Regions from separate parts of the Rhodobacter capsulatus SB 1003 genome, predicted to be linked through region 4. Evidence: riboswitches for the same ligand, from Rfam matches in the RefSeq annotation. Region 4 holds a riboswitch; each other region holds the start of a gene.
The links. Region 4 has a riboswitch for cobalamin ahead of RCAP_RS00795 (ABC transporter substrate-binding protein). Riboswitches for the same ligand answer to the same signal wherever they lie in the genome.
Positions count from the first base shown of each region.

Region 1: linked by a shared signal. The riboswitch ahead of RCAP_RS10480 (ABC transporter ATP-binding protein) and the one ahead of RCAP_RS00795 (ABC transporter substrate-binding protein) in region 4 are both predicted to bind cobalamin.
Region 2: linked by a shared signal. The riboswitch ahead of exbB (tonB-system energizer ExbB) and the one ahead of RCAP_RS00795 (ABC transporter substrate-binding protein) in region 4 are both predicted to bind cobalamin.
Region 3: linked by a shared signal. The riboswitch ahead of RCAP_RS13005 (cysteine-rich small domain-containing protein) and the one ahead of RCAP_RS00795 (ABC transporter substrate-binding protein) in region 4 are both predicted to bind cobalamin.

Region 1 covers NC_014034.1:2,270,036-2,277,816, reverse strand. Annotated here, with positions in the region: gene RCAP_RS10485 (methyl-accepting chemotaxis protein) at 210-2,126, shown strand; gene RCAP_RS10480 (ABC transporter ATP-binding protein) at 2,190-2,957, opposite strand; cobalamin riboswitch at 3,161-3,377, opposite strand; gene RCAP_RS10475 (Lrp/AsnC family transcriptional regulator) at 3,480-3,908, opposite strand; gene rocF (arginase) at 4,027-4,956, shown strand; gene RCAP_RS10465 (ornithine cyclodeaminase) at 4,956-6,005, shown strand; gene RCAP_RS10460 (VOC family protein) at 6,069-6,488, opposite strand; gene RCAP_RS10455 (hypothetical protein) at 6,787-7,143, shown strand; gene RCAP_RS10450 (multicopper oxidase family protein) at 7,181-7,781, shown strand, end outside.
Region 2 covers NC_014034.1:2,543,650-2,551,430, forward strand. Annotated here, with positions in the region: gene RCAP_RS11715 (sugar ABC transporter permease) at 1-380, opposite strand, end outside; gene RCAP_RS11720 (ATP-binding cassette domain-containing protein) at 377-1,180, opposite strand; gene RCAP_RS11725 (ABC transporter substrate-binding protein) at 1,276-2,322, opposite strand; gene RCAP_RS11730 (substrate-binding domain-containing protein) at 2,560-3,588, shown strand; cobalamin riboswitch at 3,639-3,833, shown strand; gene exbB (tonB-system energizer ExbB) at 4,138-4,923, shown strand; gene exbD (TonB system transport protein ExbD) at 4,923-5,342, shown strand; gene RCAP_RS18565 (TonB family protein) at 5,339-6,157, shown strand; gene RCAP_RS11750 (DUF6525 family protein) at 6,141-6,392, opposite strand; gene RCAP_RS11755 (GTP-binding protein) at 6,411-7,616, opposite strand.
Region 3 covers NC_014034.1:2,812,575-2,820,355, reverse strand. Annotated here, with positions in the region: gene RCAP_RS13015 (nicotinate-nucleotide adenylyltransferase) at 1-480, shown strand, start outside; gene dacB (D-alanyl-D-alanine carboxypeptidase/D-alanyl-D-alanine endopeptidase) at 471-1,919, shown strand; gene RCAP_RS13005 (cysteine-rich small domain-containing protein) at 1,910-2,254, opposite strand; cobalamin riboswitch at 2,339-2,525, opposite strand; gene RCAP_RS13000 (tellurite resistance TerB family protein) at 2,593-3,015, opposite strand; gene RCAP_RS12995 (lysine--tRNA ligase) at 3,120-4,724, shown strand; gene RCAP_RS12990 (glycosyl hydrolase family 28-related protein) at 4,964-7,255, shown strand; gene RCAP_RS12985 (HugZ family pyridoxamine 5'-phosphate oxidase) at 7,265-7,744, opposite strand.
Region 4 covers NC_014034.1:169,103-176,883, reverse strand. Annotated here, with positions in the region: gene RCAP_RS00810 (ATP-binding cassette domain-containing protein) at 1-638, opposite strand, end outside; gene RCAP_RS00805 (ABC transporter permease) at 635-1,408, opposite strand; gene RCAP_RS00800 (ABC transporter permease) at 1,405-2,349, opposite strand; gene RCAP_RS00795 (ABC transporter substrate-binding protein) at 2,346-3,848, opposite strand; cobalamin riboswitch at 4,151-4,370, opposite strand; gene hutW (heme anaerobic degradation radical SAM methyltransferase ChuW/HutW) at 4,559-5,941, shown strand; gene hutX (heme utilization cystosolic carrier protein HutX) at 5,953-6,450, shown strand; gene RCAP_RS00780 (YdcF family protein) at 6,592-7,155, shown strand; gene RCAP_RS00775 (amino acid adenylation domain-containing protein) at 7,148-7,781, shown strand, end outside.

The DNA of each region.
Region 1 (7,781 bases), 1.6 Mb from region 4:
TCGGTTGAACAGTTCGACTCGAGGGGTGAGATGACAGACCGCAACCGCGTGCCGCCCAGATCCTGCGGGATCTCTCCTGGCGGGCAAGGCGCCCGTGACGGGCGCAAATCCGGCATCGCGGCGGGGGCTGGCATTAGGACCCGGGCCCGCGATCTTTCTTGCAGGCCTGCGCCGGGTGGACTGAATTGCTTTTGAAAGGACCAAGAAACATGCGACTTTGGGGAATCTCGGCGCGTATCTATGCCATTGTGGCGCTTGCCTCTTTCTCGCTTCTCGTTTTGTCCGAGACGCTGCTGCATTTCGCGGTCGGGAACGCCTACGAAATGCGCCAGCAGCATCTGAGCGATGTCACGGACACCGCGGTCAGCATTCTGGCAGAGTTGCAAAAGCAGGTCGAAGCGGGCGAAATGGATCTGGCCGCCGCAAAGGCCGAGGGCGCGAAACGGATTTCCGGGTTGCGGTTTGACGACTCGGGCTATTTCTTCGTCATCGACCACAGCGCGACCGTGCAGGCGCATCCGGTCAAACCCGATTGGGTCGGCACTTCGAAGATCGACCTGACCGACCCGCAAGGCACGAAGATCTATCAGGAAATGATCGCCCTCGCCGAGTCCGAGGGCGCCGGGTCGATCCGCTACATGTTCCAAAAGCCCGACACCGACACGCCCGAAGAAAAGATCGGTTTCGTGCGCGATTTCACCCCCTGGGGCTGGATCGTCGGCACGGGGTCCTATGTCAGCGACATCGCGGCGGCGCTCGTGCATCTGCGGCAGGTCAGCTTCATCTCGATGGGGCTGGTGGCGCTGGTGCTGGTGGCGGCGGCGACCGGTCTTGCGCGCAGTGTCACCAAACCTCTGGCGCAGGTGCATGGCCGGATGGAGCGGATGACCGCGGGCGATGCCGAAAGTGCGGTGCCCTGCACCGATCTGCGCAGCGAAGTGGGCGACATGGCCAAGGCGATCGAGGTGTTCCGGATCTCGCTGCATGAAAAGGCGCAGATGGAAGAGCAGCGCAAGGCGCAGGAAGCCGCGCTGGCCAGGGCGCAATCCGAAGCGCGCGAGCGCGAGGAAGCCATGCGCCTGCGCGAGGCCGAGCTGGAACGCGAGCGTCTTCAGGAGGAGGCGCGGCGCCTGACCGAACGCGAAGAGCAGCGCCGCCGCGAAGAGGCCGCGCGTGAAGCGCAGATGGCCGAGCAAAACCATGTGGTCGGCACGCTTGCCGCGGGCCTGCGCGCGATGTCTGCGGGCGATCTGACCGGGCGGATCACCCAGTCCTTCCCCGAGTCCTATGAAAACCTGCGGCATGATTTCAACGCCGCGCTGGCGAAGATGTCGGGGCTGATCGCCTCGATCGTGCGGGCGACCGATGTGGTGGAACTGGAAACGCGCCATCTCAGCTCGGCGTCAAGCGAGCTTGGACGGCGCACCGAGATGCAGGCGGCCTCGCTCGAGGAAACCGCGGCGGCGATGAACGAGATGGCCTCGTCGGTGGAAAATTCGGTCGCCGGGGCGCGGACCGCGGCGCAGGCGGTCAGCCGGACCCGGACCACCACGGCAACGGGGCGCGATGTGGTGCGTCAGACCGCGCAGGCGATGGACGACATTGCCCGCAGCTCGGAACAGATCTCGCGCATCACCAGCGTCATCGACGACATCGCCTTCCAGACCAACCTGCTTGCGCTGAATGCGGGCGTCGAGGCCGCGCGGGCGGGGGAGAGCGGGCGCGGCTTTGCCGTCGTCGCCTCGGAGGTGCGGGCGCTGGCGCAGCGGTCTTCGGAAGCGGCGCGGGAAATCGCGACCTTGATCGATACCTCGTCGCGGCAGGTGGCCTCGGGGGTGGAGCTGGCCTCGCGCTCGGATACGGCGCTGGAACAGATCGAAACCCTTGTCACCGAACTGGACGGGCTTCTGGTCAGCATCGCCAATGCCGCGACCGAGCAATCGGCGGGGATCAGCGAGGTCACCGCGGCGGTGAACCAGCTCGATCAGGTCACCCAGCACAATGCCGCGATGTTCGAGGAAAATTCGGCCGCGACGCAGGGGCTTTTGAACGAGGCGCGCAGCCTCAAGGAGCTCAGCGGCGTGTTCCGGGTCGAGGACGAGGCGGCGCAGAGCCGGGCGGCCTGAGGCGGAACCGGCCGGGGCCGTCAGGCACAGGCGGCACGCATCCGGGGGGGCCTTTCGGAAGGCTCACAGATGGCAGGCAAAGCAGGGGCGGGCGCCGCTGCGGTCGATCCGGGCCTGCACCCGGAAGGCGCGGGCCAGAACCGTCTCGGTCAGGGCGGTGTCGGGCGGGCCATCGGCCAGAAGCCGCCCCTCGTGCAGCACCAGCACCCGGTCGGCAAAATCGGCGGCAAGCGTCAGGTCGTGCAGCGCCGTGATCACCGTCAGCCCGAGCCCCTTGAGCAGGGCCAGCAGGTCCAGCCGGGAACGGATGTCGAGAGGGGGCGTCGGCTCGTCAAGCACGATCACCCGGGGTTCCTGCGCCAGCGCGCGCGCGATCATCACGCGCTGCCGTTCGCCCCCCGACAGCGTGGCAAAGGGGCGGCTCGCCAGCGCCGTCAGCTCAAGCCGGTCGAGCGCCGCCTGAACAAGCGTCGCATCGGCGCCGTCGGGCGTGGCCAGCCCCGCGCCCCAGCCGCGCCGATGCGGCAACCGCCCCAGCGCGACGATCTGCCGGACCGTCAGGCCGAATTCGCCCGGCTGTTCCTGCAGCACCGCGGCCAGCACGCGGGCGGCCTCGGGCGCGCTCATCAGCCACAGATCGCGCCCCAGCAGCCGCACCGTGCCGCGATTGGGCGCGATCTGGCGGCAGATCAGCCGCAACAGCGCGGTTTTCCCCGCCCCCTTCGCGCCGCAGATCGCGAGACTCTGCCCCTCGGGCACGGCAAAGGAAATATCCGACAGAAGGTCCGGCTGCCCCTTTGGCCCCCAGAACACCCCGGAGAGATCGACCATGGTCACGGCTTCGTCCTTTCGCAAAGGGGAGGGGGGCCGTGTCGGGGCGGCGAGGGCCGGGCCGTCGCGCAAGCCCGCCCCGGCCCGGCCCCGCGGCCCGGAGCCGGGGGCGGCACCGGCGGCGCCCCGACATGCTGCGGCCCGGCCAAAGGCCGCCGCTTGCGCTGATCCATCGCATGCTCCTTCCGGGACACCCCGCCCGGCGGTTGATGACGCTGATGGCAGGTCTCCTGACTTGCGGGTCGTGGCTTCCCCACCTTCCCGGCCCCGCGGTCGGGGCCAGTGGTTGCCGGGGGGTGCTCGCCGCTTACAGTTGCGGGGGCAGTTACGGATTTGGCGGCTGATGCCTACACCACACCGTATTCCCTTTTCACCCGGCCGCGCGTGGCTTGGCCGGGAACCATCTGCCGCGAAGGTGCCCGCGAAGATCCCCGCCGTCAAGGCGCATTGCGACCGGCCTGCCGGGATCGGGGCCGTCTTCCCCCGCGGCGGCCGCCCCGCGGGCCCGGCCGGTGCCGCGGGTCAGGCCGCCACATGGGCGAGCAGCAGGCAGCTTTGGCTGTTGATCACCCCCGGAATTTCGCGGATCGCGCGCAGCACCCGGTCGAAATCGACCAGCGAGCCGGTGCGGATTTCCACCACCAGATCCCAGGCGCCGTTGGTGGCATGCACGGTGCTGACCTCGGGCAGGCCGGTCAGGGTCCGGATCACCTGCCGCGAGAGCTTGCCCTGCAATTCCACCAGTGTGATCGCGCGCACTTCGCCCTCGACATCCACATCGGTCTCGATGGTGAAGCGCCGGATCCGGCCCTCGGCCAGCAGGGTATCGAGCCGCAGCTTGGCCGTGGTGCGCGAGACCTGCGCGGCATGGGCCAGTTCGGTGATGCTCATCCGCGCATTCCGGCGCAGCGCGGCGATGATCCGCCGGTCGGTGGCGCTGAGGTCGGTCATCTGGTCATATTGTCCATATGGCTGGTCAGGATGAGCAGATAAAATACCAAGGTGATCAGAATGGCCAGCGAAACCTGCAACGAGGTTTGCGAGCCTTTCGCCTCTACAGGAGCAAAAGATGACGCGAAGCAGTATCATTCTCGGGGCGCCGATCCAGAGCGGCACCCACCAGCCGGGTTGCGTGATGGGACCGGCCAGCCTGCGCACGGCGGGGTTGATCGCCAGCCTGACGGCGCTGGGATGGCGGATCGAGGATCAGGGCGATCTGTCGATCGGTCCGCAGGCGGCGGTGGCCCATGCCAATCCCGCGGTGCATCATCTGGCCGAGACCCGCGCCTGGATCGCGCTTCTGGCCGCGCGCGCCGAGGCGGCCGCGGCGCAAAGCGATCTGCCGGTGTTTCTGGGCGGCGATCATTCCATGTCGGCGGGCACGATGGCGGGGGTTGCCGCCCATGCCGCGCGGCTGGGCCGTCCGCTCTTCGTGCTCTGGCTTGACGCGCATCCCGATCTGCATTCGCTTGATACCACCGAAAGCGGCAATCTGCATGGCACGCCCGTCGCCTATGCCTGCGGCCTTGGCGATTTCGCCGCCTATCCGCCGCTGGCCCATGCGATCGACCCGTCGCGGCTGTGCATGATGGGCATTCGTTCGGTCGATCCGGCCGAGCATCGCCGCATTCTCGAGCACGGGATCGAGGTGCATGACATGCGCGCCATCGACGAGACCGGCGTCGTCGCGCCGCTGCGGGCCTTCATCGACCGGGTCAAGGCGGCGAACGGGCTGCTGCATGTCAGCTTCGATGTCGATTTCCTTGACCCGGGCATCGCCCCCGCGGTGGGCACCACCGTGCCGGGCGGCGCCACCTTCCGCGAGGCGCATCTGATCATGGAATATCTGTGCGATGCCGGGGTTGTCACCTCGCTCGATCTGGTCGAGCTGAACCCGTTTCTGGACGAGCGCGGCCGCACCGCTTCGCTGATCTGCGACCTGGCCGCCAGCCTGTTCGGCCGCCGCGTGCTGGACCGTCAGACCCGGAGCTTCGCATGATGCTGCGCCCACAACCCTCGCAGCGGGCCTTCGTGCCCTTCGTCTCGGTCGAGAACATGATGCGTCTTGTGCATGCGATCGGCGTCGAACGGTTCATCGCCGATCTGGCGGGCCATATCGAGGCCGATTTCCGCCGCTGGCCCGAATTCGACAAGACCCCCCGCGTGGCTAGCCATTCGCGCGATGGCGTGATCGAACTGATGCCGACCGCCGATGCGGAAAGCTACGGGTTCAAATATGTGAACGGCCATCCGGGCAACATGCGCGCGGGCTATCAGACGGTCACCGCCTTTGGCGTGCTTTCTTCGGTCAGCACGGGTTATCCGCTGCTTTTGACCGAAATGACGCTGCTGACGGCGCTGCGCACTGCTGCCACCTCGGCGCTGGTGGGGCGGTATCTTGCGCCCGAGGGGGCGCAGGTGATGGCGCTGATCGGCAACGGCGCGCAATGCGAGTTTCAGGCGTTGGCGTTCCGGGCGCTGTGCGGCATCAACCGACTGCGGCTCTACGACATCGACCCGCGGGCAACCGAAAAGGCCCTGCGCAACCTGCGCGCGCAGGGGTTCGAGGTGACCGCCTGCGCCTCGACCCAGACGGCCGTCGAAGGCGCGCAGATCCTCACCACCTGCACCGCCGACAAGCAATTCGCGACGATCCTGACCGACAACATGGTGGGGGCCGGGGTGCATCTCAACGCGATCGGCGGCGATTGTCCGGGCAAGACGGAACTGCATCCCGACATCCTGAAGCGCGCGGATATCTTTGTCGAATATCCGCCGCAAACCCGGATCGAGGGCGAGATCCAGCAGCTGGACCCCGACCATCCGGTGATCGAGCTGTGGCAGGTGATGCGCGGAGAGGTGCCGGGGCGGCGCGATGCGCGCCAGATCACGCTCTTCGATTCCGTCGGCTTCGCGATCGAGGATTTCTCGGCGCTGCGTTTCGTGCATGAGCGCATCCGGGGCACGGATTTCTTCGCGCCGCTCGACATGCTGGCCGACCCCGATGACCCGCGCGACCTGTTCGGCATGCTCGACCGGGCGCGCTGAGCCGGAAGCGGGCAGGGCCGCAGCCCGGTTCCGCGCCGCTCTCGGATGCCTGACCAACCTGGCCTAGAAGGCGATGGTGACCGAGGGGGCGCTGCGCTGCGCCGCGCCCTGATAGACCGCCTCGATGTTGTTGCCATCCGGGTCCAGCACGAAGGCGGCATAATATCCCGGATGATAGGCCCGGAGGCCGGGGGCGCCATTGTCGCGCCCGCCATGCGCCAGGGCGGCGCGGTAGAACGCGTCAACGGTTTCGCGATCCTGCGCCTGAAAGGCCAGATGGTGCCGCCCCGTCAACGCGCCCGAAGCGGCCGGGCTGTCGGCCGAAGACACGACAAGCTCGTCGGCGATGAAATAGCCGTTCTCCGTGCTCAGAACCGGGATCCCCAGGACGGACATCACCGCCGTGTAAAAGCTCTCGCTTGTGGGCAGGTCGCGCACCACAAGCTGAATATGATCGATCAGGCGGCCACGGTGCAGTTGCATTGCTGTGCATCCCTTTCAGTGCAGGCTGGGGCGAAGCTAGGCACAATTCGGCAGGATCGGTAAGGGCTGGACCACCCCTGCGACGTTTCGGTCCGGGGCCAGCTTCGGGGACCCAGCGGAGGCAAGCGCAACGGCGGCGGGAAGCCTTGCCCGCATTCGCCCCGGTCAGCACCAGCGCGAGATCCGGGGCTGACCGTGATGCCGCGGCGTCATGGCTGAAGGGAACCGGGATTGCCGCAACGCATCGCTCCTGAAATCGTCACCTGACAACGGCCCCGCCCCGTGCCATGCTCCTCCCATGCGGATTCTGTGCGCCCTGCTTCGCCTCAGCCTGATCGTCGTCTTTCTGGCGGCGCTTGGCGCGGTTGCGCCCGTGGTCGCCGCGCCGGAGGCCTGTCCGCATCCCGGCGCCGATTGCGCGCAGGGCAGGGGCGCGGGCCATCATGCGATGGTCCCCGATGCGAAACCGTCGCCCAAGACCACCACCTTCGCGCCGGAAGGCTGCCTGCAGCATTGTCTGGGCGCCTCGCTGACGCCCGAACCGATGCAGCCCGCCGCAAGGGCAGAGCGCATCTCGCGCCTTGTTCCGCCTGCGGTTCCGTTGCGGCTGGCGCTGCTTTCCCCCGAACCGGAGGGGCCGCCGCCCCGCCTCTGATCTTCGCCACGTTCCCATTCTTGAACCGGAGATCATCATGACTCAGCTTTCCCGCCGCGGCTTTCTGGCCGCTTCTGCGGCCTTTGCCGCGCTCCCCCTTGTGCCTGCCCGCGCCCGGGCGGCGGCCGACAGCTTTTCGCTCACCGCCACGACGCGGGTGATCGAGGTGAATGGCCGCGCCGCCACGGTGATGGGCCTTTTGGATGCGCAGGGCCGGTCCGGCCTGCGCCTTGATCCGGGCCAGCGCTTCCGCACCGATCTGACGAATGCCCTCGACATCGAGACCATCGTGCATTGGCACGGCCAGATCCCGCCCAATGCCCAGGATGGCGTGCCGAACACCAACCCGATGCTGAAACCGGGCCAGACCCGCAGCTTCGATTTCGAGGCCCGCCCGGGCACGTTCTGGATGCACAGCCACATCCCCGATCAGGAAATCGGTCTTCTGGCCGCGCCCCTGATCGTGCGCCGCCCCGAAGAGCTGGCCGAGGACCGGCAGGAGGTGGTGATGCTCTTGCATGATTTCGCCTTTGCGACCCCGCAGGAAGTGCTCGAGACGGTCAGTGGCGGCACGGCGATGGATCACGGCGCCATGGACCATTCCGCCACGCCCATGCAGGGCATGGACGGCATGGCGG
Region 2 (7,781 bases), 1.4 Mb from region 4:
AGAATGGCCAGCGGCAAGGGCACCCCCATGTTGACCCAAAGAACGCCGACCAAGGCCGAGGCCAGCCCGCTCATCGAGCCGACGGAAAGGTCGATTTCCCCCAAAAGCAGGATCAGCACGATGCCCAGCGAAATAAACCCCACTGCGGCGGCATCGAACAGCAGGTTGACGAGGTTGTTGGGCAGCAGGAAGACCGGGTTCAGGGTGGAAAAGACCACCGAAATCAGGATCAGCCCCACCACGACCGGCAGGATGCCCAGATCGCCCGAGCGGATGCGGTCGATGAAGGCGCGGGCGGCACCGGCAAGCCCGGTATCGGCCCGCACCCGGGCATCGGCGCGGTCATAGGCGATGGGCGAGGCGTCGGGTTTCATGCTCATTGCTGGGCCCTTGTTCTTTCGATGGCATCGCGGCGGGCGGCGACATTGTCATCGGCGCCCATGATCGCCGCCACGATCTGCTCGCGCGTGGCGTCCTTGGTGAAAACGCCGTTGTTGCGACCAAGCCGCAGCACCGCGATGCGGTCGGACACGGCGCGGACATTGTCCATGTTGTGGGAAATCAGGATCACGCCATAGCCGCGATCGCGCAGCCGCTCGATCAGGTTCAACACCTCGGCGGTCTGGGCGACCCCCAGCGCAGCGGTGGGCTCATCGAGCATGACGATCTTCGGCTCCAGCAGCAGCGAGCGCGCGATCGCCACGGTCTGGCGCTGCCCGCCCGAAAGCGAGGCGATGGGCTCGCGCACCGAAGGGATGCGGGCCGCAAGTTCGCCCAGCAATTGCCAGGCGCGGACCTCCATCTGCACCTCATCCAAGGCCCAGGGCGACAGCTCCTGCCCCAGGAACAGGTTCGCCACCACGTCCAGATTTTCGCACAGCGACAGATCCTGAAAGACGGTGGAAATGCCCAGGGTCAGCGCCGCCGAGGGGCTGTCGATGCTGACCGGCCGCCCCATGAATTCGATCGTGCCCGATGTGGGCTGAAACACCCCCGCCAGGATCTTGATCAGCGTGCTTTTGCCCGCGCCATTGTCGCCCACCAGCGCCACCACCTCGCCCGCATGAACGTCAAGGTCGATGTCGCTCAGCGCCGAGACGGCGCCAAAGGTCTTGGTGATCCCGCGCAGGCGCAGGACCGGCTCGCGCGCGGGCGCAAGCGACGCATCATTCACAGCCATCAGGCTCTCCTCCCCAGTGCGGCGCAGGCAGTCGCCCGCCTGCGCCCTTCGGTCACAGCTTACGCGATCCGCAGACCTTACTCGATGCCCGGACCTTACTCGATGCCCAGGGCCTTGCAGCCCTCGGCATATTCGCCGGTGCAGATCTCGGCGGCGGTCTGAATGCCCTTGTCGAAGATCTCGGCCTTGATGTTTTCGCGCGTCACCACGGCCGGAACGAAAAGCTCCGAGGGCGTGTCGTAAAGCGTGGTTTTCGGCGCGGGGGTTTCGCCCTTGAGGAAGGTCACGGCCACGTTCGCGGCAGCTTCGGCGACGATTTCCGAGGGTTTCGAGATCGTGTTGTATTGATCGCCCGCGATGATCAGCTGCAGCGCCGCGATGGTGGCGTCGTTGCCGGTGACCGGCGGGATCGGATCGACGCCCGCCGCTTTCAGCGCCGCAATCGCGCCGCCGCCGGTGCCGTCATTGGCCGCGACGATGCCCTTGATCTGATCGCCAAAGCGGGTGATCTGCCCGGCGGTCCATTCCTGCGCCTTCGGCGGCGCCCAATCGGGCGTGTCGAATTCGGAAAGCTTGGTATAGGGCGATTCCTCCAGCGCGCGGTGGATGCCGTCGCGGATCAGACCGGCGGCCGCATCGGTGGGCGAGCCGTTGATTTCCAGCACCCCCGCGCCGTCCGGCACGCCCGAGGCCTTCATGTGATCGACCAGCGATTTCGCGATCGCATAGCCGATGCCCTCATTGTCGAAGGAGACGTAGTAATCGGCCGGTTTCGCCGGGATCGGACGGTCATAGGCGATGACCTTGACGCCCTGCGACTGCGCGATTTCCACCAGACCGGCGGCGGCGGCGCTGTCGACCGGATCGAGCACGATCACCTTGGCCCCCTGCGCGATCACCGAGTTGAACTGCTGCTGTTGCAGCGCCACATCGGCATTGGCGTTCTGATAGATCACCGTGCACTCGGCGCAAAGCTTGTCCATCGCCGCCTTGAAGCCGGGGAAATCGTGCTGCTCGTAACGGGTCGAGGCCTGGTCGGGCATCAGGAAAGCCACCGTGGCCGCCTCCTGCGCGCTGGCCGCGGCGCCGAAGAAAGCCGCGACAAGAACCGAAGCCCCCGCCAGCGAAATCGTCTTGTTCATCCTGGTCTCCTCCTCTGGATGATCCGCAAGGCCAAGGCCCGGTCTTGGCCCGGTCCCGTCGCCGGCCGCCCGGGGCGAAGCACCCGCCCGGCAGTGCCGACACGACCCGGTTGCGCCTCCTCCACGCCTCCGCCTCGCCTGCTTCATCGGTTGCGCAAGCTTGCTCAATCGATGAAGCAGAATTGCATCCGGTTTCGATTCACGTCAAGATGGAAGATGACAACATGACGGGAAAGCATGACCGACACCCTTGGCCCCGGCCGCAAGCGCCCCACGATCTATGACCTGGCCGAACGGGCGGGAACCTCGCCCAGCGCGGTCAGCGCGGTGCTGAACGGGTCCTGGAAGAAGCGGCGGATCAGCGAAAAGCTGGCCGAGCGGATCACCGAACTGGCGCGCGATCAGGGCTATGCGGTGAATTTCCAGGCCAGCCTGCTGCGGCGGGAGCGCTCGAACATCGTCGGCATGATCGTGCCGAAATATGACAACCGCTATTTCGGCGCGATGGCCGAGCGGTTCGAGGCGGTGGCCCGCGCGCATGGGATGTTTCCGGTGATGACCTGCACGCAGCGCGACCCCGAGCTGGAATTCGAGGCCGCCCGGGCGCTTCTGTCCTATCAGGTCGATTGTCTGGTGGCGAATGGCGCGACCGACCCGGACCGGATCGCCGATCTGTGCGCCGCGGCCGGGGTGCGGGTGGTCAACCTCGATTTGCCGGGATCGAAGGCGGCCTCGGTCACCTCGGACAACTATGCCGGGGCAAAGACGCTGACGCATCTGATTCTGGATCGTTGCCGCGACGATCTGGGCTACACCGGGCCGCTGCTGTTCATCGGCGGGCGGGCGGGCGATCACAACACCGCCGAGCGGATCCGCGGCTTTCGCGCCGCCCATGCCGAACGCGGCCTGCCCCTGCCCGAGGAGGCGATTCTGGCCTGCGGCTATTCGCCCGACAAGGCCGAACGGGCGCTCGACGCGCGGGCGGGGGCGCTGCCGCCGGGGCTCTTCGTGAACTCGACGATCACCCTCGAGGGGGTGGTGCGCTGGCTCAACCGCGCCGTGCCCGATCATGCCGGGCGGATGCGCTACGGCTGTTTCGACTATGACGCTTTCGCCGCGCAACTGCCGGACAATGTCGGCATGATCGAGCAGGACGTGGACGGGATGATCGCCAAGGTCTTCGCGCTGATCGAGGGCGGCCCGGCCAGCCCGGCGCATTTCCGCATCCCCTGCATCCTGCGCACGCCCGCCCCGCCCCGGGGCTGAGCGGCCCGGGCCAAGCCCCGCTTCCGGCTTGACGCGGCGGCGAAATTGGATTTGGCTTGACGTGTTCAAGTTCCGGCCTGCGGGTCGGATTGAAAGGGAACACGGAACGGCCTCCGGGCCCAGACCGTGGCTGCCCCCGCAACTGTGAGCGGCGAGCGACGTCGACATGCCACTGGGCCCGCCCGGGAAGGCCGACAGAGCGAAGACCCGCGAGCCAGGAGACCTGCTTGGACATTCACCCTTTCCGGGGCGCGAGGGGCGCCGCGGAAGCGGCCCGTTCCGCAGTGGTGGCCCGCCGTCTGCGGAAAGCCCAGCTTTTCCGCGACATCCCCCCTGCCGGGCCCTTCGGCCCGAGCCGAAAGGTCCGACCGATGCCGCCTTGCCCCAGCCTGCCGCCGCCTGCCGCCCCCGCGCGCCGGACCGCGGCCAAGATGGCCCGGCGCTTGCCCCGTCCATTACTTGACAAGTTCACTCAACAAGCGCAGGAGAGGACAAAGCCAGCCTTCCGCCAGCCGCCCCTTTCCGCCCTGAACGCCCCCGAGGTCTGCCATGCCGCCCGTCGTTCCCGCCGCTGCCGATAGCACGCTGATCCTGTTTCTTGACCGTGTCGGGCTTTCGGGTCTGGCCGAGACCCTGCGCGCCGCCGCCGCCTCCGAGGCGCTGACGCCGCTGGCGATGTTTGCCCATGCCGATATTCTGGTGCAGGGCGTGATGCTGGGGCTGCTTGCGGCCTCGGTGCTGGCCTGGGCGATCTGGGCGGGCAAGCTGGTGCAGCTGACGCGCGCCCGCCGCCGCCTGACGCGCGATTACCGGGTGCTGGCGGCGCGCGGCACGCTTGGCGCGGCGCTGAGCGGCGGGATTGTGGCGCGGATGCAGGCGGCGGCACGTGCGGAAATCGGTGCCTCGGCGGGGCTGCCGGATGCGGGCATCAAGGAGCGCGTCGCGATCGATCTGACCCGGATCGAGGCCGGGGCGGCGCGGGCGATGCAATCGGGGGTGACGGCGGTGGGCTCGATCGGCTCGACCGCGCCCTTCGTCGGGCTGTTCGGCACCGTCTGGGGCATCATGAACGCCTTTGTCGGCATTGCCGAAAGCGGCTCGTCGAACCTGGCCGTCGTCGCCCCCGGCATCGCCGAGGCGCTGATGGCCACGGCGCTCGGCCTTGTCGCGGCGATCCCGGCGGTGCTGCTTTACAACCACCTGACCCGCGCCGTCGGCGGCTACCGCGCCGCGCTGACCGATGCGGCGGCGCTGGTCGAACGCACGCTCTCGCGCGATCTGGACCGGGCGCGGCTGGCGCCCACGGTGAAATCCCTGCATCTGGTGGCGGAATAATGGCGGTCCGGCTGTCTGACGGCGAGGATCTGACCCCCGAAGCCGCGATCAACATCACGCCCTTCATCGATGTGATGCTGGTGCTTTTGATCATCTTCATGGTCGCCGCGCCGCTCTCGACCGTCGATGTGCCGCTGGATCTGCCGGTGGCCTCGGGCCAGCCGCAACCGCGCCCGCCCGAGCCGGTCGTGCTGTCGCTCAGCGCCGAAAAGGGGCTGATGCTGGGCCGCGATCCGGTCAGTGCGACCGATCTGCCCGCAAGGCTGGCCGAGGCGACACAGGGCGATCTGGCCACACGCATCTTTGTTTCCGCCGACAAATCCGTGCCTTACGGAGAGATGATGGGGCTTTTGAACCAGCTGCGCGCGGGCGGCTATCTGAAGATCGGCCTTGTCGGGCTGGAGGAGGCCGCGCCGTGAGCCTTGCGCTGACCGATCCGCCCGAAGTGCCCGGGCGGGCGCTTCTGTGGGGGCTGGCGCTCTCGCTGGCGCTGCATGCGGTCGCGGTTTCCGTGCTCTCGCAGACCGAGGCCGCCCCCGCGGCGCTGGTGGCGGCGGGCGCGGGCGGCGAGGATCTGGACGGCCTCGAAGCGATCGCCGCGACCTTCGTCGATCTGGCGCCGCAGATCCAGCTGCCCGAGCCCGAGATGGCGCTGCCGCTGACCGCGCCGGTGATCGACATTCCCCAGGTGCGGCTGCCCGATCCGGTGCTTTTGCCGCCCGAGCCCCCGAAGATCACGCCACCAAAGCGCGCCGAGGAGAAACCGAAGCCCCCGCCGCCAAAGCCGAAACCCGAGCCGCGGCCGCGGGCGGAAAAACCCAAGCAGGCGAAACCCGCGCCGGTGCAAAGCGAAAGCCGCGCCGCCTCGCGCGCGGCGGGATCGGGGGCGGGCGCACAGGCGGGCACGGGCGGGACGGATGCGCAGGCGACGGTCTCGGCGGGCACGACGAAAAGCCTGCTTGCGAAATGGGGCGCGACGATCCGCACCCGGATCGAACGGCGCAAAAGCTATCCCGCCGCGGCGGGACGGGCTGCAGGCTCGGTCGGGCTGGCGCTGAAAGTCAGCCGCGACGGCGCGCTGCTCTCGGCCGCGGTGAACCGCTCCTCGGGCCATCCGGCGCTGGATGCGGCGGCGCTGGCGGCGGTGCAGAAGGCGGGGAAATTCCCCGCCGCCCCCGCGGAACTGGCAAAGCCGAGCTACGCCTTCTCCGTCGCGGTCAAGTTTTCGCGCTGAGCGACGGCTCGCGGGCCAGCGTCCGCGCCTCGGCCAGATGCAGCCGGGCCAACGCCGCCTCGGGGCAGCCGGTTTCCGCCAGCGCGCGGGCCCAGATCCGCGCCACCGAGGCCGCCGACCAGGGCAGCACCGCCTGCCGCGCCCAGGCCCGGGCGGGCGCGGGCAGCCGGTCAAAGGCCGCCATCGGATCGGCCCGGACCCGGTGGCGCAGCGATGTCGTCAGGTTGCGTCGCATCCTCACGCCCCCCCCAGCTCACGCCCCCCAGCGCGGGAACGGGTCGGGCAGATCGGCCCAGGCCTCGGGGGTGAAATCCGCGGCCGGAACCAGCGCCGCATTCAGCCGCGCGCAGATCGCGTCGCGGTCCAGATCGACGCCGATGAAGACGATCTCCTGGCGCCGGTCGCCCCAGGGCTCGGCCCAGTTCCGGGCGATTTCGCGCTGCGCATCGGGATGCGCGGGCAGCCGCTCGGGCGGGACCGAGGCCCACCAGCGCCCCAAGGGCGTGACCCGGGCCGAGGCCCCCGCCAGGCTGAATTCGACCGCCCAATCGGGCCGCGTCGCCAGCCAGAAATGCCCCTTGGCGCGGATCACGCCGGGAAGCGCCCCGCCCAGGGCCGCCTCGATCCGGGCCGGATCAAAGGGGGCGCGGGCGTGATAGACGAAGCTTGAAATCCCGTATTCCTCGGTCTCGGGGGTGTGATTGGCGAAACCGTAAAGCTCTTTCGCCCAAAGCGGATGTTCGGCGGCGCGGGCGAAATCGAACAGCCCGGTGTCAAAGATCGCCTCGGCCGGAACCTGACCGAAATCGGTCTCGATCAGCCGCGCATCGGGGTTCAGCGCCTTGACGATCTGCCGCGCGATCTGCAGCCGCTCCGGCCCGGCATCCGTGACCTTGTTCAGCACCACCACATCGGCGAATTCGATCTGCTCGGTCAGCAGATTGACCAGCGTGCGGTCGTCCTCTGCCCCCGCCGTCTCGCCGCGATCGGCCAGAAAATCGCTCGAGGCGAAATCCTTCGTCAGGTTGATCGCATCAACCACGGTGACCATGCAATCGAGCCGCGCGATGTCGGAGAGGCTCGCCCCCGTCTCATCCCGAAAATCGAAGGTGGTGGCCACGGGCAAGGGCTCGGCCACGCCCGTCCCTTCGATCAGCAGATAGTCGAACCGCCCCGCCTCGGCCAGGGCCCGCACCCCTTTCAACAGGTCATCGCGCAGCGTGCAGCAGATGCAGCCGTTGGTCATTTCCACCAGCGCCTCTTCGGCGCGGTTCAATTCGGTGCCCTCGCGGATCAGATCGGCATCGATGTTCACCTCGGACATGTCGTTGACGATCACCGCGACGCGGCGCCCGGCGCGGTTGTTCAGCACATGGTTCAATAGCGTCGTCTTGCCCGCGCCCAGAAAGCCCGAAAGCACGCTGACCGGAAGGCGGGGATCAGTGGGAGAAAGGGTCATGGCCGTCCATCTGAGTTATGTTATACTATCACCCAAATAGCCCGAAAGCCCGCCCCCCCGCAAGCCCGCCAAAGCAAAGGGCCGGACCCTGCGGCCCGACCCCGTGTTTTCCCCGTGTTTTTCCTGGTGCAAATACGCCGGGGTGCGGGGCAACGCCCCGCTCTG
Region 3 (7,781 bases), 1.1 Mb from region 4:
GGCAATCCGCTGAAGACCCGCGGCCCGGCGCCGATGGCGCAACGCATCGCCCGGGCGCGCCGGGTGATGCCCGATCCGAAAGTGGTGGTCACCGGGCTCGAGGCGGGCCTTGGCACGCGCTACACGGCGCAGACGCTGGCCCGGCTGAAGGCGCTTTATCCGGGCGTGCGATTCGTCTGGCTGATGGGCGCCGACAATCTGGCGCAGTTCCACCGCTGGGAGGACTGGCGGTCGATTCTGGCGGCGGTGCCGGTGGGGGTGCTGGCGCGGCCGGGGCATCGGATGGTGGCGCGGCAGGCGCTTGCGGCCCGGATCTTCGCACGCGCACGGCTTCGTGCGGCGCAGGCGCGGCTTCTGGCTTGCGCGGACTTGCCCGCCTGGTGTTTCGTGCAGATGCCGATGTCCGATCTGTCCTCGTCTGCGATCCGGGCCGGGGGCGATTGGCGGGACGCAGCGGAAGGGAGACGGGCATGGACGTGACGCGGCGGGGGATCCTGGGCGGGATGCTGGGGGTGGGGGCCGGTCTGGCCACGCCCGCGGTGCTGCGGGCCGAGGGTGCGGCGCTGCGACTGCTGTCGGGCGAGGAGCTGATCGCGGCGGCGCGGCTGGGCGGCGATGTCGGCTATGTGGTGGCCGATGCGCGCAGCGGGCTGGTGCTGGAGGCGCGCGATGGCGGCAAGCCGATGGCGCCCGCCTCGACCGCGAAGGCGATCACCACGCTTTATGCGCTGGAAACGCTGGGGCCGCAGTTCCGCTTTCAGACCCGGGTGCTGGCGACGGGGCCGGTCTCGGGCGGGCGGGTCGAGGGCGATCTGATCCTGGCGGGGGGCGGCGATCCGACGCTGAGCACCGACGGGCTGGCCGATCTGGCGGCGGCGCTGGCGCAACAGGGGGTGACGGGCGTGCGCGGGCGGTTTCTGGTCTGGGGCGGCGCGCTGCCCTATGCCGAGGCGATCGCGGCCGATCAGCCGGTGCATGTGGGCTACAACCCGGCGATTTCCGGGCTGATCCTGAATTACAACCGCGTCCATTTCGAATGGAAGCGGGCCAAGGGCGGCTATGCGCTGGCGATGGATGCGCGCTCCGAGCGCCATGTGCCCAAGGTCTATACGGCCGATGTGGCGGCGGTGGCGCGGCAGGCGCCGCTGTTCGAGTATCGGCAGGCGGGCGGGCGCGAGCATTGGACGGTGGCGGCAAGCGCGCTGGGCAAGGATGGCAGCCGCTGGCTGCCGGTGCGGCTGCCCGAGGCCTATGCGGGCGACGTGTTCCAGACGCTGGCGCGGGCGCGCGGCATTGATCTGCCCGCCCCCGAGCCGGTGCGGGCGCTGCCTGCGGGGGCGCGGGTTCTGGTCGGCCAGCCCTCGGAGGCGCTGCCGAAGATCCTGCGCTCGATGATGAAATATTCGACCAACATCACCGCCGAGGCGGTGGGGATGACGGCCTCGGCGGCGCGGGGGGCGAATGCGGCGCGCGGCGCTTCGGGCGCGGCGATGAGCGACTGGCTGAGCGGGCGGCTGGGCGGCACGCGGGCGCGGTTCGTCGATCATTCGGGTCTGGGCGGCGATGACCGGATCGCGCCGATCGAGATGGTCAGGGCGGTGACGCTTTTGGGGCCGAAGGTCGGGCTGCGGGGCCTGATGAAGCCGTTCAACCTGCGCGACGAGGCGGGCGGCAAGGTCAAGGGCGCGCAGATCCGCGTCGATGCGAAGACCGGGACGCTGAATTTCGTCTCGACGCTGACCGGCTATATCACGGCGCCCGACGGCACCGAGCTGACCTTTGCGATCTTCACCGGCGATCTGGCGCGGCGGGCGCAATCGCGCGAGGCCGAGCAGGCGGAGGGCTCGCGCGGCTGGGTCGGGCGTTCGAAACTGCTGCAGAGCCAGCTCATCACCCGCTGGGCGACGCTTTACGGCTGATCGGTTGCCCCCGGCGGACGGGGGCGCGGGGTGGGCGGCTCGGTCTGCGGCTTGCCCGACCAGGGCTGCGGATAGTCGAGCCATTTCTGGATGAAGTTCCAGGATTGCTCGTAGCCGTCATGGGGCAGGGTGCAGGCGGAACAATCCTTGCGCGTCAAGCCGTTGCGGTCGGTGTAGGTCTGATAGGGACCGGGGCATTCATAGGCGATGAGCGGGCAGTAGCAAAACAGGCAGTTGAAGGCGCGCTTCACCCCCGGATGGCAGGGCAGGAACGGGCAGGTGCTGTTCGTGTAGCCCTTGAAGGCGGTGTTCGTTGTCGTGTCTTTCGGTTCCATGGCCTGGCCGCTCCGTTGTGTCGGGCCGAGGGCGGACAGGCGCGGCCCGCGCAAGCGGGGTCCATGCCTCCGGGCCCGCCGCCCGGGATGGTCTTTGGCCTGGCAGGTCTCCTGGCTTGCGGCTCGGGCGCCTGCTGCCCCTTCCCGGCCGGGGCCAGTGGGTGTTGCAGAAGGCTTGCCGCTGACAGTTGCGGGGGCAGCGCCGGAGTTGCACCGGCTTCCCTATTACCCCGCGGCGGCGTGCCGCAGGACCAAGGCCCGCTGAAGATGGGGGCGCGATGGGGCGGTGTCAATCGGCTTTGCGGCGTGTCGGGGCGCTTGGCCGACATCGGGCGGTGTCAGAGCGTGACGTGGCGCACCCGCGCCCCCCATTCGATCGCCACCGCATGCAGCCGGTCGATCGTCAGCTCGTCGCGGATTTCTTCCAGCATGCGCAGCTCGGGCTGGTGCAGCACGCCATCGGCCGCCGCCACGTCGCAGCCCAGCGCATAGGCGGTTTCGTAAAGATGATTGGGCAGCGCCGCGCGCACGAGACCGAACAGGGCGGCGATGCCTTCCTCTTCCTCGAAGAGCGCATAGACGGTCTGCGCCACGATGCGGATGCGGTCGATGTCATAGGTGGCAAAGATCGGCATGTGGTTCACCATCCGCTCGATGGCGACCAGTTCGGCGGTGCGGATCTTCGCGTCGGAGGCCGAGACGGCGACCATCACGGCGACAAGCGCGTCTTGCGGCGAAAGCGAGGGCAGGGTGTCGGTCACGGGCGTTTCCTTTTCTGGGTCTGCCGCAAGAATTATTGACGTTTCAGGCCCCGTTCAATAGGTCAGGCGCGAGGCGCATGGGGCGCCCGGATGAGGATTTGACCATGACCACCCTGCGCGACGCTGCGATGAACTCCAAAGCCTGGCCTTTCGAGGAAGCGCGTCGGGTGCTCAAACGCTACGAAAAGGCGCCGCCGAAAAAGGGCCATGTGCTGTTCGAGACCGGCTATGGCCCGAGTGGGCTGCCGCATATCGGCACCTTTGGCGAGGTCGCGCGCACGACGATGATCCGCCGCGCGTTTGAAATCATCTCGGACATTCCGACGCGGCTTTTGTGCTTTTCCGACGACATGGACGGCATGCGCAAGGTGCCCGAAAACGTGCCGCAGCAGGAGCTGCTTTACGCGAATATCCAAAAGCCGCTGACCGCCGTGCCCGATCCGTTCGGCGAATTCGACAGCTTCGGCAATCACAACAACGCCATGCTGCGCCGGTTTCTGGACACGTTCGGGTTCGAATATGAATTCGCCAGCGCGACGGATTATTACAAGTCCGGCAAGTTCGACGAGATGCTGATGCTTTGCGCCGAACGCTATGACGCGATCATGGCGATCATGCTGAAATCGTTGCGCGAAGAACGTCAGCAGACCTATTCCTGCTTCCTGCCGATCCATCCGGAAACCGGCCGCGTGCTTTACGTGCCGATGAAGCATGTCGATGCGAAGAACGGGCTGATCACCTTTGACGACGAGGACGGCCGCGAATGGACGCTGCCGGTGACGGGCGGCAAGGTGAAGCTGCAGTGGAAGCCCGATTTCGGCATGCGCTGGGCGGCGCTGGATGTCGATTTCGAGATGTATGGCAAGGACCATTCGACCAACACGCCGATTTATGACGGCATTTGCGAGGTCTTGGGCGGCAGGAAGCCCGAGCATTTCACCTATGAGCTGTTCCTGGATGATCAGGGGCAGAAGATTTCCAAGTCGAAGGGCAACGGGCTGACGATCGACGAATGGCTGAGCTATGCGGCGACCGAAAGCCTGTCCTATTTCATGTATCAAAAGCCGAAGACGGCGAAGCGGCTGTGGTGGGATGTGATCCCGAAAGCGGTGGATGAATACCATCAGCAGCTGCGCGCCTATCCGACGCAGCCGGTCGAGAAGCAGATCGACAACCCGGTCTGGCACATTCACGGCGGCCAGCCGCCCGAGTCGAACCTGGTGGTGCCCTTTGCGATGCTGCTGAACCTCGCCTCGGTGGCGGGGGCAAGCGACAAGGCCGGGCTTTGGGGCTTCATCAAGCGCTATGCGCCCGAGGCGACGCCCGAAACCCACCCCGATCTGGACGCGGCGGCGGGCTTTGCGGTGCGCTACTTCCATGATTTCGTCGCGCCGACCCGGACCTTCCGGCTGCCCTCCGACAAGGAACGCGCGGCGATGGAGGATCTGTTGGCACGGCTGAAGGCGCTGCCCGCGACCGACCTGCATCTGCAATTCGAGGACCCGTCCGAGGGGCTGCAGACGATCGTCTTCGCCGTCGGCACCGAACACGGGTTCGAGCCGCTGCGAGACTGGTTCACCGCGCTTTACGAGGTGCTCTTGGGCCAAAGCCAGGGGCCGCGCTTTGGCGGGTTCATCGCGCTTTATGGCGTCAGCGAAACCATCGCGCTGATGGAAACCGCGCTGGCGGGCGGGCTGATCAAGGCCTGATCACGGGCTGAGCCCTTGATGCAAAAGACTTTTGCGCGCGTTGTCCGGGGGCCGGGCAGCGCGCGCTGTCGTCAGATCTTCTTCAATTTTCACGGCTAGGTCTGGTCTGGCCGGGGCGTGATGGCCCGGTGAAATCCCCGATCCTGCGGAGCGCCGGTGGCGGTCGCGTGGCGTGTTTGCGCCGCGCCCGGCCTTTGCGTGCCGCATCTTGGGGCGGGCCGAACACGAAGGAGTTTCGGATGAACATCGCGATCACCGATGGGGTGAACCTGACCCCCTCTGCTTTCGAACTGGGGCTGGGCCAATGGTCGAGCGAGAATGGCACGGCGGGATCGGCCACCTATGCGGGGGCCGTGAATGCGGCGCTGGTGCCGGCGGATGCCGATTTCGGCACCTGTCTGGAGATGACCAAGACCCAGAGCACGCAGAAGCTGCGCTGGATGGGGCAGACGCCGATCCTGCCCGGCGTCTATCTGCGCATCACCGCCAAGGTGAAGGCGGTCTCGGGCAATTTCTGCGCGGTGCGGATCGCGGGCTATGCGATGAGCGCGGCGAATGCGCATGTGAACGGGCTGGTCGAAGTGGCCAGCCCGGTCACGCTGACCACCTATGGCAAGGTGGTGACGGTGCAGGCGATCGTCGGCTCGGGCACGCGCGCGGGTGTCGACATGGCCTGGGGCACGGTGCCTGTCTATGGCCATTTCGGGCTGGATCTGACCGGGCAGACCGGGGGCGTGGTGCGGATCGAGGATATCGTCATCGAGGATATCACCGAAGCTTTCCTGCGCGACATGATGGATGTGGTCGATGTGCGCGACTATGGCGCCAAGGGCGACGGCACCACCGATGACCGCGCCGCCTTTCTGGCCGCCGATGCCGCCGCCGACGGGCGCAGCCTGATCGTGCCGGAGGGCAGCTACCGCATCGGGTCCTCGCTCTCGATCGACAGCCCGATCCGCTTCACCGGCACGCTGATCATGCCGACCGCGGCGCGGCTGGTGCTGCAGAAGAATTTCGACTTTCCGACCTATGCGAAGGCCTTCGGCGACGAGGAACTGGCGCTGAGGAAGGGGTTGCAGGCGCTTTTGTCCTATACCGACAACAACATCTTCGATCTGTGCGGGCGGCGGGTCGATCTGACCGGGCCGATCGATGTCAAGGCGGCGGTGCCCGATACTTCGAGCTGGTCGAACCGGCGGGTGCTGGCGAACGGGCAGATCTCGGTCAGCGACAACACGGCCTGGAGCACCACCACCGTCACCTCGAACGCGACCTATTCCACGTCGCAATCGACGACGCTGAGCAATGTGACGAATATCGCCAACATCCCGGTCGGCGCGCGGGTGAGCGGCACCGGCGTCGGCCGCGAGGTCTATGTGCTGGCGGTCGATCCCGGCGCGGCCAAGCTGACGCTGTCGCAGCCGCTTTACGGCGGTTCGGGCACGCGCAGCTACACGTTCCGGCGCTACAAATACGCGCTTGATTTTTCCGGCTTCGACTATCTGGCCCGCTTCACCATCGACAATGTCGAATTCCTGCTGGGCGGGGTGGCAAGCGGCATCCTGCTGGCGCGCGAGGGCGACACGTTCGGGCTGCGCGATTGCTGGATGGTGAAGCCGAAGGACCGCGCCATCACCTCGATCGGGCGGGGGTGCCAGAACCTCTACATCGACCGCTGCGATTTCCTGTCGAACGAGCTGGATGTCAATGTCGAGAACCGGACCTCGGTCTGTGTCAATGTCAATGCGAATGACACCAAGATCCGCGATTCGCGTTTCGTGCGCTTCGGCACGACGATGGTGCTGGACGGCACCGGCCATGTGATCGTGGGCAACCACTGGTTCCAGGGCGACGGGCAGGTGGACGGGCCGCGGGTGCCGGGGCTGGTCTTCACCACGCCCAACGTGCAATCGACGGTGACCGGCAATTACATCGACAACAACTTCATCGAATGGACGAACGAATATTCGCCCGATCCGAACCTCGGCACGCAATATTCCTTTGGCGGGCTGACGATGACCGGCAACACCTGCATCATGGATGATGTCGCGGCCTGGGTGACCTGGCTCTCGATCAAGCCCTATGGCAGCGGCCATTACATCCAGGGGCTGACGGTGTCGAACAACGTCTTCAAGGCGCTGAACGGCAACATCAACCGGATCGAGAAGGTGGACACGAGCTTTGCCGATCTCGACTATGCGCGGATGCGCAACATCACGTTCCAGAACAACATTTTCAACGCGGTGAGCCAGATGACGGTGAACCCGGTGATGGTGCAGGTGACGCAGTCGAGCGCGCAATCGGTCTGGAGCGCCGATGCCGCGGCCTATCTGCCCTTTGGCGGCTGGGCGCGGCATGTCGAAAGCGTGGTGGCGGTGGGGGCGATCACCAATGCCGCGGGCGCCCGGGTCACGGCCATGCCCTTCATCACCGCCGAGCAGGGCGCGGGGAAAAATCTGGTCAACGTGACCTGGCCCGAGGCCGCCAAGGGCAAGATCAACGTGGTGATCCGCATCGACACGCCGAACTGAGGCGGGGCCTCAGGTCAGATCCGCGGGGGCCAGGCGAAAGGCGCGGCCGAAGCCGCCGTTCAGCGCCCCCGCGCGCAAGGAAAAGCCGACAAAGAAGAAATCCGGCAGATCGATGTAAAGCTTCGCCTTGGGGTGATCGGTCTGCCAGCGCGCCTGCAATGCCGCGGTCCGGGGCAGGGGGCTGGCCGTGGCCAGAAGCGTGAGCCGCGGATGGGCCAGCGGATCCCCCTTTGTCCCGGGCTCGCCCACGAGCAGCGACACCCGCGGATCGGCCCGCAGCGCGCGCGAATGCGCCGAAAGCCCCGAGACCAGCGTGCACAGACCGCCCTCGGGCGTCGTGCCAAGCGCGATGCGGCTGACGAAGGGAAAGCCGGTCTCGGGGTCGATCACCCCCAGCGCGGCAAAGCGGGCGGCGGTGATCAGCTCCCGCGCCAGCTGGCGGGCCTCGTCATCGGCGGGTTGCACGGGATCTTTTCGCGTTTCGGACATTGTCTCTCCGAATGGTGAGGGCATCGGGCTTGACAGC
Region 4 (7,781 bases):
ATCTCGCCGCCCAGGCCTGCCGCCAGCGTCAGATCATGGGTGATCGTCAAAAGCCCGCCGCCGCCCTCAAGCCCGCGCCGCAACAGCGCCAGCACGTCATCGCGCCGGTCGCTGTCGAGCCCCTTGGTCGGCTCGTCGGCCACGGTGATCCGCGCCCCGCACGCCCGCGCCGCCGCAAAGGCCAGCCGTTGCGCCATGCCGCCCGAAAGCTGCCAGGGGTATTTCGCCCCCGCCCCCTCCAGTCCCAGCGCCGCCAGATCGGCGCTGGCGCGGTCGTCCGGCGCGGGATCGCCCGCCACCAGATCATGCACCTCGGCGACCTGACGTTGCCCGCGCATCAACGGGTCGAGCGCCAGCCAGGGCTCTTGCGGCAGAACCGCGATCGCGCGCCCCCAAAGCGCCCGGCTGCCCTGCGGCCGGGCCGGGTCAAGCCGCGTCTCCCCCACCGTCAGCGTGCCGCCCGCCAAAAGTCCGCCCGGCAAGGTGCCCAGAAGCGCCTGCGCCAGCAGGCTCTTGCCAGAGCCGCTTTCGCCCAGCACCGTCACCGCCCGACCGGCGGGCAGATCGAGCGAAACCGGGTCCAGCAGCCGCTCGGCCCCGGCGGTCACGGTGATGTCTTTTGCCTGCAACAGGGTCATTCGCGGCCTCCGGCAATCAGGTTGAGAGAGAGAAGCAGCGCGAAACAGGCCGCGACGGGTTGCAGCAGCGCAAAGGGCGCCTCGCGCCAGCTCGGCAGCAGCTCGACCATCATCAGGCCGAGTTCCGGCGTCGGCGCGCGCATGCCGACGCTGACAAAGCCCAGCGCGGCGATGGCGGCGATGGCATTGGCGACGCCGAAGGCCGTGGCGGTGCGCAGCATCGGGCCGATCTCGGGCCAGAGGATGCGGCGAAACACCCAGAGCGGGCCGAAGCCCTGCAGCGTGGCGGCCTCGACCGCGGGGCTGGCAAGCTGGCTGCGCGCGACGGACCGGGTCAGGCGGAAGAACTCGATCCATTGCACCGCCGCCAAACCCGCCCAGAAGGCCAGCGGCGTCGAAGGCAGGATCACCCCCATCATCAGCACCATCAGAAGCGCGGGCAGGGCCAGCACGCTGTCGGCCAGAAGCGACAGGCCGCGGTCGATCCAGCCGCCGCGCCAGCTGGCCAGCGCCCCAAGCGCGATGCCCAGAACGGCGGCGGTCGCGGTGGCGGCAAAGGCGATCGTCAGCGACAGCCGCAGCGCCTGCGACAGCCGCGCGAACATCGACCGGCCCAGATGATCATAGCCGAACCAGGCCTGCGCATCCGGCCCGGCCAGCACCCGCAGCAGCGCCTGTTTGAACGGCCCCACCGGATCGAGCAGCGGCCCGATCAGCACAAAAGCCACCAGCACGGCCAGCAGGCCAAGCCCGAGATGTCTTGCCCTCATGCCCGGACCTCCCGCGGGTCGATGCGGCGCAGGGCCAGATCGATCAGCGTGTTGAGAAGGACGAAGGACAGCCCCATCACCAGCGCCGTTCCCTGCACCATCGGCACGTCGCGGTGAAACACCGCATGGATCAGCGCATGGCCGATGCCGGGCCAGCCGAAGATGGTTTCGACCACCACGACGCCCTCGGCCAGCAGCACGAATTGCAGGCCGAGATAGGTCAGCAGCGGGGCGGCGATGGCCCGCAACCCATGGTGCAGCAGCACCTGTCCGTCGCTCAGCCCCTTGGTGCGGGCAAAGGCATGGGCGGGGCTTGCGGCAAAGGCCGCCATCGCATCGCGGGCAATCCGCGCCGAGGCCGCAGCCAGCCCCAGCGCCAGCGTCAGCCCGGGCAGGACCAGATGGCGGATGTCCCCGTGCCCCGCGGCGGGCAACAGCTGCAGCTGCACCGCAAGAACCACGATCAGCACGAGGCCAAGCAGGAATTGCGGCACCGCGCGAAAGGCCGCCGCCGCCACCAGCAGCGCGCGGTCAAACCGCCCCCCGGCCCGCAGACCGGCGTAAATGCCCAGCGGCGGCCCGATCAGCAGCGAGAGCCCCAGCGCCACCGCCGCCAGCTGCAGGCTGGCGCCCAGCTGATGCGCGATCTCCTGCCAGACCGGCAGGCCCGAGACCATCGAGCGGCCCAGATCCAGCCGCGCCAGATCGGCCATCCACTGGGCGAACAGCACCAGCGGCCCGGCGCCCAGGTTCAGCTCGGTCCGCACCGCCTCGGCCAGATCGGCCGAGGCAAGGTCATAGCCATACCGCGCCGCGGCGATGCGAAAGGCCATGTCCCCGGGCATGGCCCGCATCATCAGAAACGACATCACGCCGACAACCAGCGCGACGCCCGCCGCCTGCAACAGGCGGAAGGCAAGGGTCCGAAGCGCGAAGGTCACTGCACGATCTCCGCCGATTTCAGCCCGAAGGTCCGTTCATAGGGGTCGATCACGATCCCCTTGACGGAGTTCGACACCGCCGCCGTCTGCTGATACCAGGCGATCGGCACGACCGGCAGCTCGGCCTGCAAGGTCGCGGACAGCGCGGCTTTTTCGGCCGCCGTGCCGCCCCCGGCCGCGATCTTGCGCACCGCTGCGGTGAAGGCGGGATTGTCCCAGCCCATCGCCCCCCAATCGCCCGTGGGGGCGTAATCCTGCATCAGCGTGCCGACCGGATCGGGGACCAGCGCGAAATTGCGGGCAAAGAGCGCCATCTGCAGCGTTCCGGCCGCATGTTTTGCCGGGATTTCCGAGGAGTTGGTGGCATTGATCGTCACCGCGATGCCGACCTCGCGCAGCATCTGCTCCAGCACCGCCGCCGTCAGCGGCAGTTCCGGCCGGTCGGGATAGGTCAGCAGCTCGACCGCAAAGGGCTGGCCGTCATGTTGCAAGATGCCATCGGGCCCGGGCAGCCAGCCCGCCGCGGCAAAGGCGGCCTTGGCGGCTTCGGGGTCGTAACCGAGCGGCGCCAGCGCCGGATCATGCCAGGCCGCCATCGCGGGCGGGAACATCTGCGTCGCCGCCGCCGGATAGCGCAGGACCGCCTGCGCCAGCCCGGCCCGGTCGATCGCCAAGGACAGCGCCCGCCGTTCTTCGACCGTGTCAAAGAAGGGCGCGGCGGCATTCAGTTTCAGCAACAGCACCCGCGGCAGCGAGACGGAATGCACGGTGACGGTCTTGACCGAGGCAAGCCGGGTGACCGAGGCGGGATCAAGGTTCACCACCAGTCCCGCATCGCCCGATTCCGCCATCAAGGCCCGGGTCTCGGCCCGGCTGACGCCTGCGTAATGGATCGCCTCCAGCTTGGCGGGGCCGCCCCAATAGCCATCGAACCGCAGGGCTTCCAGCCGCAGCGGCGGCTCCAGCACGGTCACCCGGAACGCCCCGGTGCCGATCAGCGCCGTCACCGTGCCATCCGCGGCATAGGCGGCAGGGGCCAGAATCCCGGTGCGATATTCGGCAAGGAAGGCGGGCAGGGCGGCAAACGGGGTCTTGAGGGTGATCACCACCTCCTCGGCTTCGGCGGCAATCGCGGCCACCGGCGCCTTGGCCAGGATGCCTTCCTTTTTCCACGACCAGGTCAGGGCCAGCGCGGCGGCCTCGGCGGTCAGCGGGCTGCCGTCATGGAACCGCACGCCGGGGCGGATGTGAAAGCGCCAGACCAGCCCGTCCTCCGACACCGACCAGCGATCCGACAGCCCGGGCAACAGCGCCCCGGTCGCATCGCTGTTCACCAGCGTTTCCATCACGTCGAGCTTGAGGAAGATGTCCCCCGACAGAAGCGGATCGGCCGCCTTGATCTCGAAGGGCGCGGCGATATCAAGCGTCACCGGATCGGCCAGAACCGGCAGCGCGGGCAAGGCCGCGATCAGCGCGGCAAAGGAAAGGCGGGAAAGCAAGAGCGGTCTCCGTATGTTATGTAATTACGTATTATTCGCCTGCCCTGCAAAGCGCAAGGAAGGCGGGGCCCCCTGGCCGGATCGGCAAGGATCAGCGCGCGGCGGTCAGCTCAAGACGGTGCCCCGACCGGGACGGTCCGGGGCGGAGGGATGGCGAAGGCGCGCAGCAGGATCATGGGTCGTTCCTCTCTGGGCCGTGCGGGCACGGCATTCCGAAAGGACGGACGGGATGAGGCACGCGGCAGACCGCGGCCTGCCCCGGGCCAGACGCACACCCCGGCGTCCGGACTGGCACCCGGACAGATCCGGGCGCATCACAGGCAGGTCTCCTGGCTTGCGGGTCTTCGCTTTGCCGGCCTTCCCGGACCGGCAGGCCCAGTGGCATCTTCGGCATCGCTCGCCGCTCACAGTTGCGGGGGCAGCCACGGATTTGGCGCCTGATGGCTACACCGCACCGTATTCCCTCTTTCCCCCCCTGGTGCGTGACGCCGCCTGCGGGGGACCGATGACGCCCCCAAGGGCCACAACCGCAAGGGATTGTCAATCGCCCCGGCGCGGCGGCCCGCCTCTTGACAAAATTACTCGGAATTCCTTTCTATCACCCAGGCCCCGGCTTGGGGTCGTGTTGCCCAGCATGTCGCCAGGTCATTGCCGCAAGGTGAAAGGTTCGACATGCCCGCGTTTTCCCCCCGCCCCTTCCGGTGCCCGGCATGACCGCGGCCCTGACGCGTCTGACCGCCCCGCCTGCGGTCGAGAGCTTCTTTGCCACGATCGGCGCCGATCCGCTGTCCTGCGCCTTCCCGCGCAAGGGCGGCGCGCATCCGGGCGGGCCGATGGCGCCGGTGCCCGAGGCGCAGCTGGCCGCCACCTGGGACCGGCTGATGGCCACCCCGCGCAGCCGCCGCGCCGTCGCCTATGTCCATATCCCGTTTTGCGAAAACCACTGCCTGTTTTGCGGCTTTTACCAGAACGCCTGGCGGCCCGATCTGGGCACTTCCTATGTCGATGCGCTGATCGCGCAGCTGAGGGGCTTTGCCCGGCACCCCGCGCAGGAGGGGCCGCCGCTGCAGGCGGTCTATCTGGGCGGCGGCACGCCCACGGCGCTTTCTGCCCCCGACATCGCCCGGCTGGTCCGCGCGCTGCGCAGCCATCTGCCGCTGGCGCCCGATTGCGAGATCACGCTGGAAGGCCGGGTCCATTCCTTCGGCCTTGAAAAGGCGCGGGCGGCCTTTGACGCCGGGGTGACGCGGATCTCGCTTGGGGTGCAAAGCTTCTCCGATGCGATCCGCCGCCCGCTGGGCCGCAAGGCCAGTCGTGCCGAAATCCTTCAGGCGCTGCAAGGGCTTGTGACGCTTGATCAGGGCGCGGTGATCGTCGATCTGATCTATGGCCTGCCCGGTCAGAGCCCCGAGGATGTCGCCGCCGACGTGCGGCTTTGCGCCGATCTGGGGCTCGACGGGCTGGACCTTTACGCGCTGAACCTGATCCCCGGAACGCCGCTTCTGACCGCGATCGAAAAGGGCAAGAAACAGGTGGCCGCCCCCGACCGGCTGGGCCATTTCTTCGCCGCAGGCGAGGCCGCGGCCGAGGAAATGGGCTGGCGGCCGATCTCCACTTCGCATTGGCAGGGCAGCCTGCGCGAACGCTCGGTCTATAATCTTGCGGTCAAAAGCGGGGCGGATTGCCTTGCCTTCGGCGCGGGCGCGGGCGGCTTTCTGGGCGATCTGAGCTTTCGGCTGACCCCCGATCTGGCGCGCTATTCCGGGCAGGCGGCCGCGGGCACCGGGCTTGTCGCGGGGATGATGCGGCAGGCGGCCAGCGCCCCCGTCGCCCAGGCGATCAAGGCCGGGATGGAGCGCGGGATGCTCGATCTTGCCCGTGCCGAAACCGCGCTGAGAACGCTGATCCCCGCCCCCGGCCTCAGCCTGACCGATCATTTCGCGCCGCTGCTGGCGCAATGGCAGGCGGCCGGGCTTTGGGCGCCAGAGCACCGCTTTTACCGGCTGAGCCGCGCCGGACGGTTCTGGCAGGTGCCGATGACCACCCGCCTTCTGGGCTGGCTTGCCCACCACCCCGACCTTTCCCGAAACTGACGGAGACAGAGATGCCCCAGACGATTGCCGAAGCCCTGGCCGCCACCCCCCATGCGGCGCTGGAAGACATTGCCCGCGCGGCCGATACCACACCGCTTGCGGTGCTTGCCGCCCTGCCCGCGGGCGAGGTGACCGCCCTGCCCGGGACGCTGATGGTCGAGGTTCTGGACGCGATGGCGGGCTGGGGCGAGATCACCCTTGTCGTCAACACCGGCCCGGTGATCCTCGAGGCCAAGGCGCCGCTGCAGGGCGGCACCGTCGCGCAGGGGATGTACAACTTCAAGGGCAAACCGATCGGCGGCCATCTGAAAATCGACGCCTGCGCCTGCGTCGCCTTTGTCAGGCGCAAGCTCTTTGGCAGCGAAACCCGCTCGGTGCAGTTTTACGACACCGCGGGCGGCTGCATGTTCAAGGTCTATCTGGGCCGCGATGCCAGCCGCCAGATGATCCCCGCGCAGATCGCCGCCTTTGACGCGCTGGAAAGCCGGCTCTGCGCGGCGGTGGCCTGAGCGGCGCTTTGACCGGGCGCGGCGCGGGTCGGTCGCGCAACCGCCGATGTCAGCGCCGCCGGGCAGCTGCCGTTTCCGGTTGTCCCGGGATCGATATCGTCTATGGTCCGGCGCCGAATGCGCCGAAGCAAAGGACGCACTGTGGATCTCTACGATAGCCGAAACGCCATCAGCGCCTTCCTGTTCAAGAAATGCCCGCCGGAGCCCGTGGATCTGGCCTTTGTCTTCTGCAGCCCGTCGGTCAGCAGCCTGCATCCGGCCATCGCGCTTTACAGGTCGGGGCTGACCCGGACCCTGCTGATCTCGGGCGCGGGCACGGCCGTCGACGGATCGGCGGAATGGTCCTTTTATCGCGATCATGCGCTGCGCGCGGGCGTGGCGGAAAGCGCGTTGCTGCTGGAAAAGAACGCCCGCAATACCGCCGAGAATGCCGCTTTCGGGGCGGCGCTGATCGGGACGGAACTGGGCTGGGCGAAGATCCGCAGCCTTGCCGTTTGTGCCAAGCCCTTTCACATGCGCCGCGCCCTCATGACCCTGCGCCGACATGTGCCGCCCGAGGTGCGGCTGGTTGCCCAGCCCCCCGACGATCCCGGCGATCTGTCCGCGGAAACCTGGTGGCAGACGGCGCAGGGCCGCAAGCGCATCTTCACCGAACTGGGAAAGATCGGCGAATATGCGCTGAAGGGAGATCTGGGCGATGTCTGACCGGACCCGGCTGCACCTGATCGGTGTCGGCGGCAGCGGCATGTTGCCACTGGCGCTTCTGCTCCGGCAGGCGGGCCATCCGGTGACCGGCAGCGACGATCTTTGCGCCCCGGCGCGTCTGGACCTGCTGCACGCGCAGGGGATATCGGTCCTGTCCGGCGCGGATCCGGCGCTTGCGCGGGCCGCGGATTGTGTCATAGCCAGCCCGGCCATTCCCGAGACCCATGTGGAACGACGGGCGGCCCGGCGCGCGGGCCTGCCCGTCAAGAGCCGCGCCCGGGCGCTGGCCGAGGTGATCGCCGACCGGCAGACCATCTGCGTGGCGGGCAGCCATGGCAAGTCGACGGTGACGGCGATGCTCATCCACATCCTGAGCGCCGCGGGGCAGGAGGATTTCGGCTACATGCTGGGGGCCGCCTTTGCCGATGCCGCCCGTCTTCCCGCGCGGCTGGGGGCGCCCGATGCACCTTTCGTGACCGAAGCCTGCGAAGCCCATGGCGCCTTGGCAGCCTGGCAGCCCTCGCTGGCGATCCTGACCAATCTCGATGACGAACACGCCGATCACTACGGCGGGCTGCCCGGGCTGAGACGCGCGGTCGCGGACTTCCTGTCGCGGCTGCCGCCAG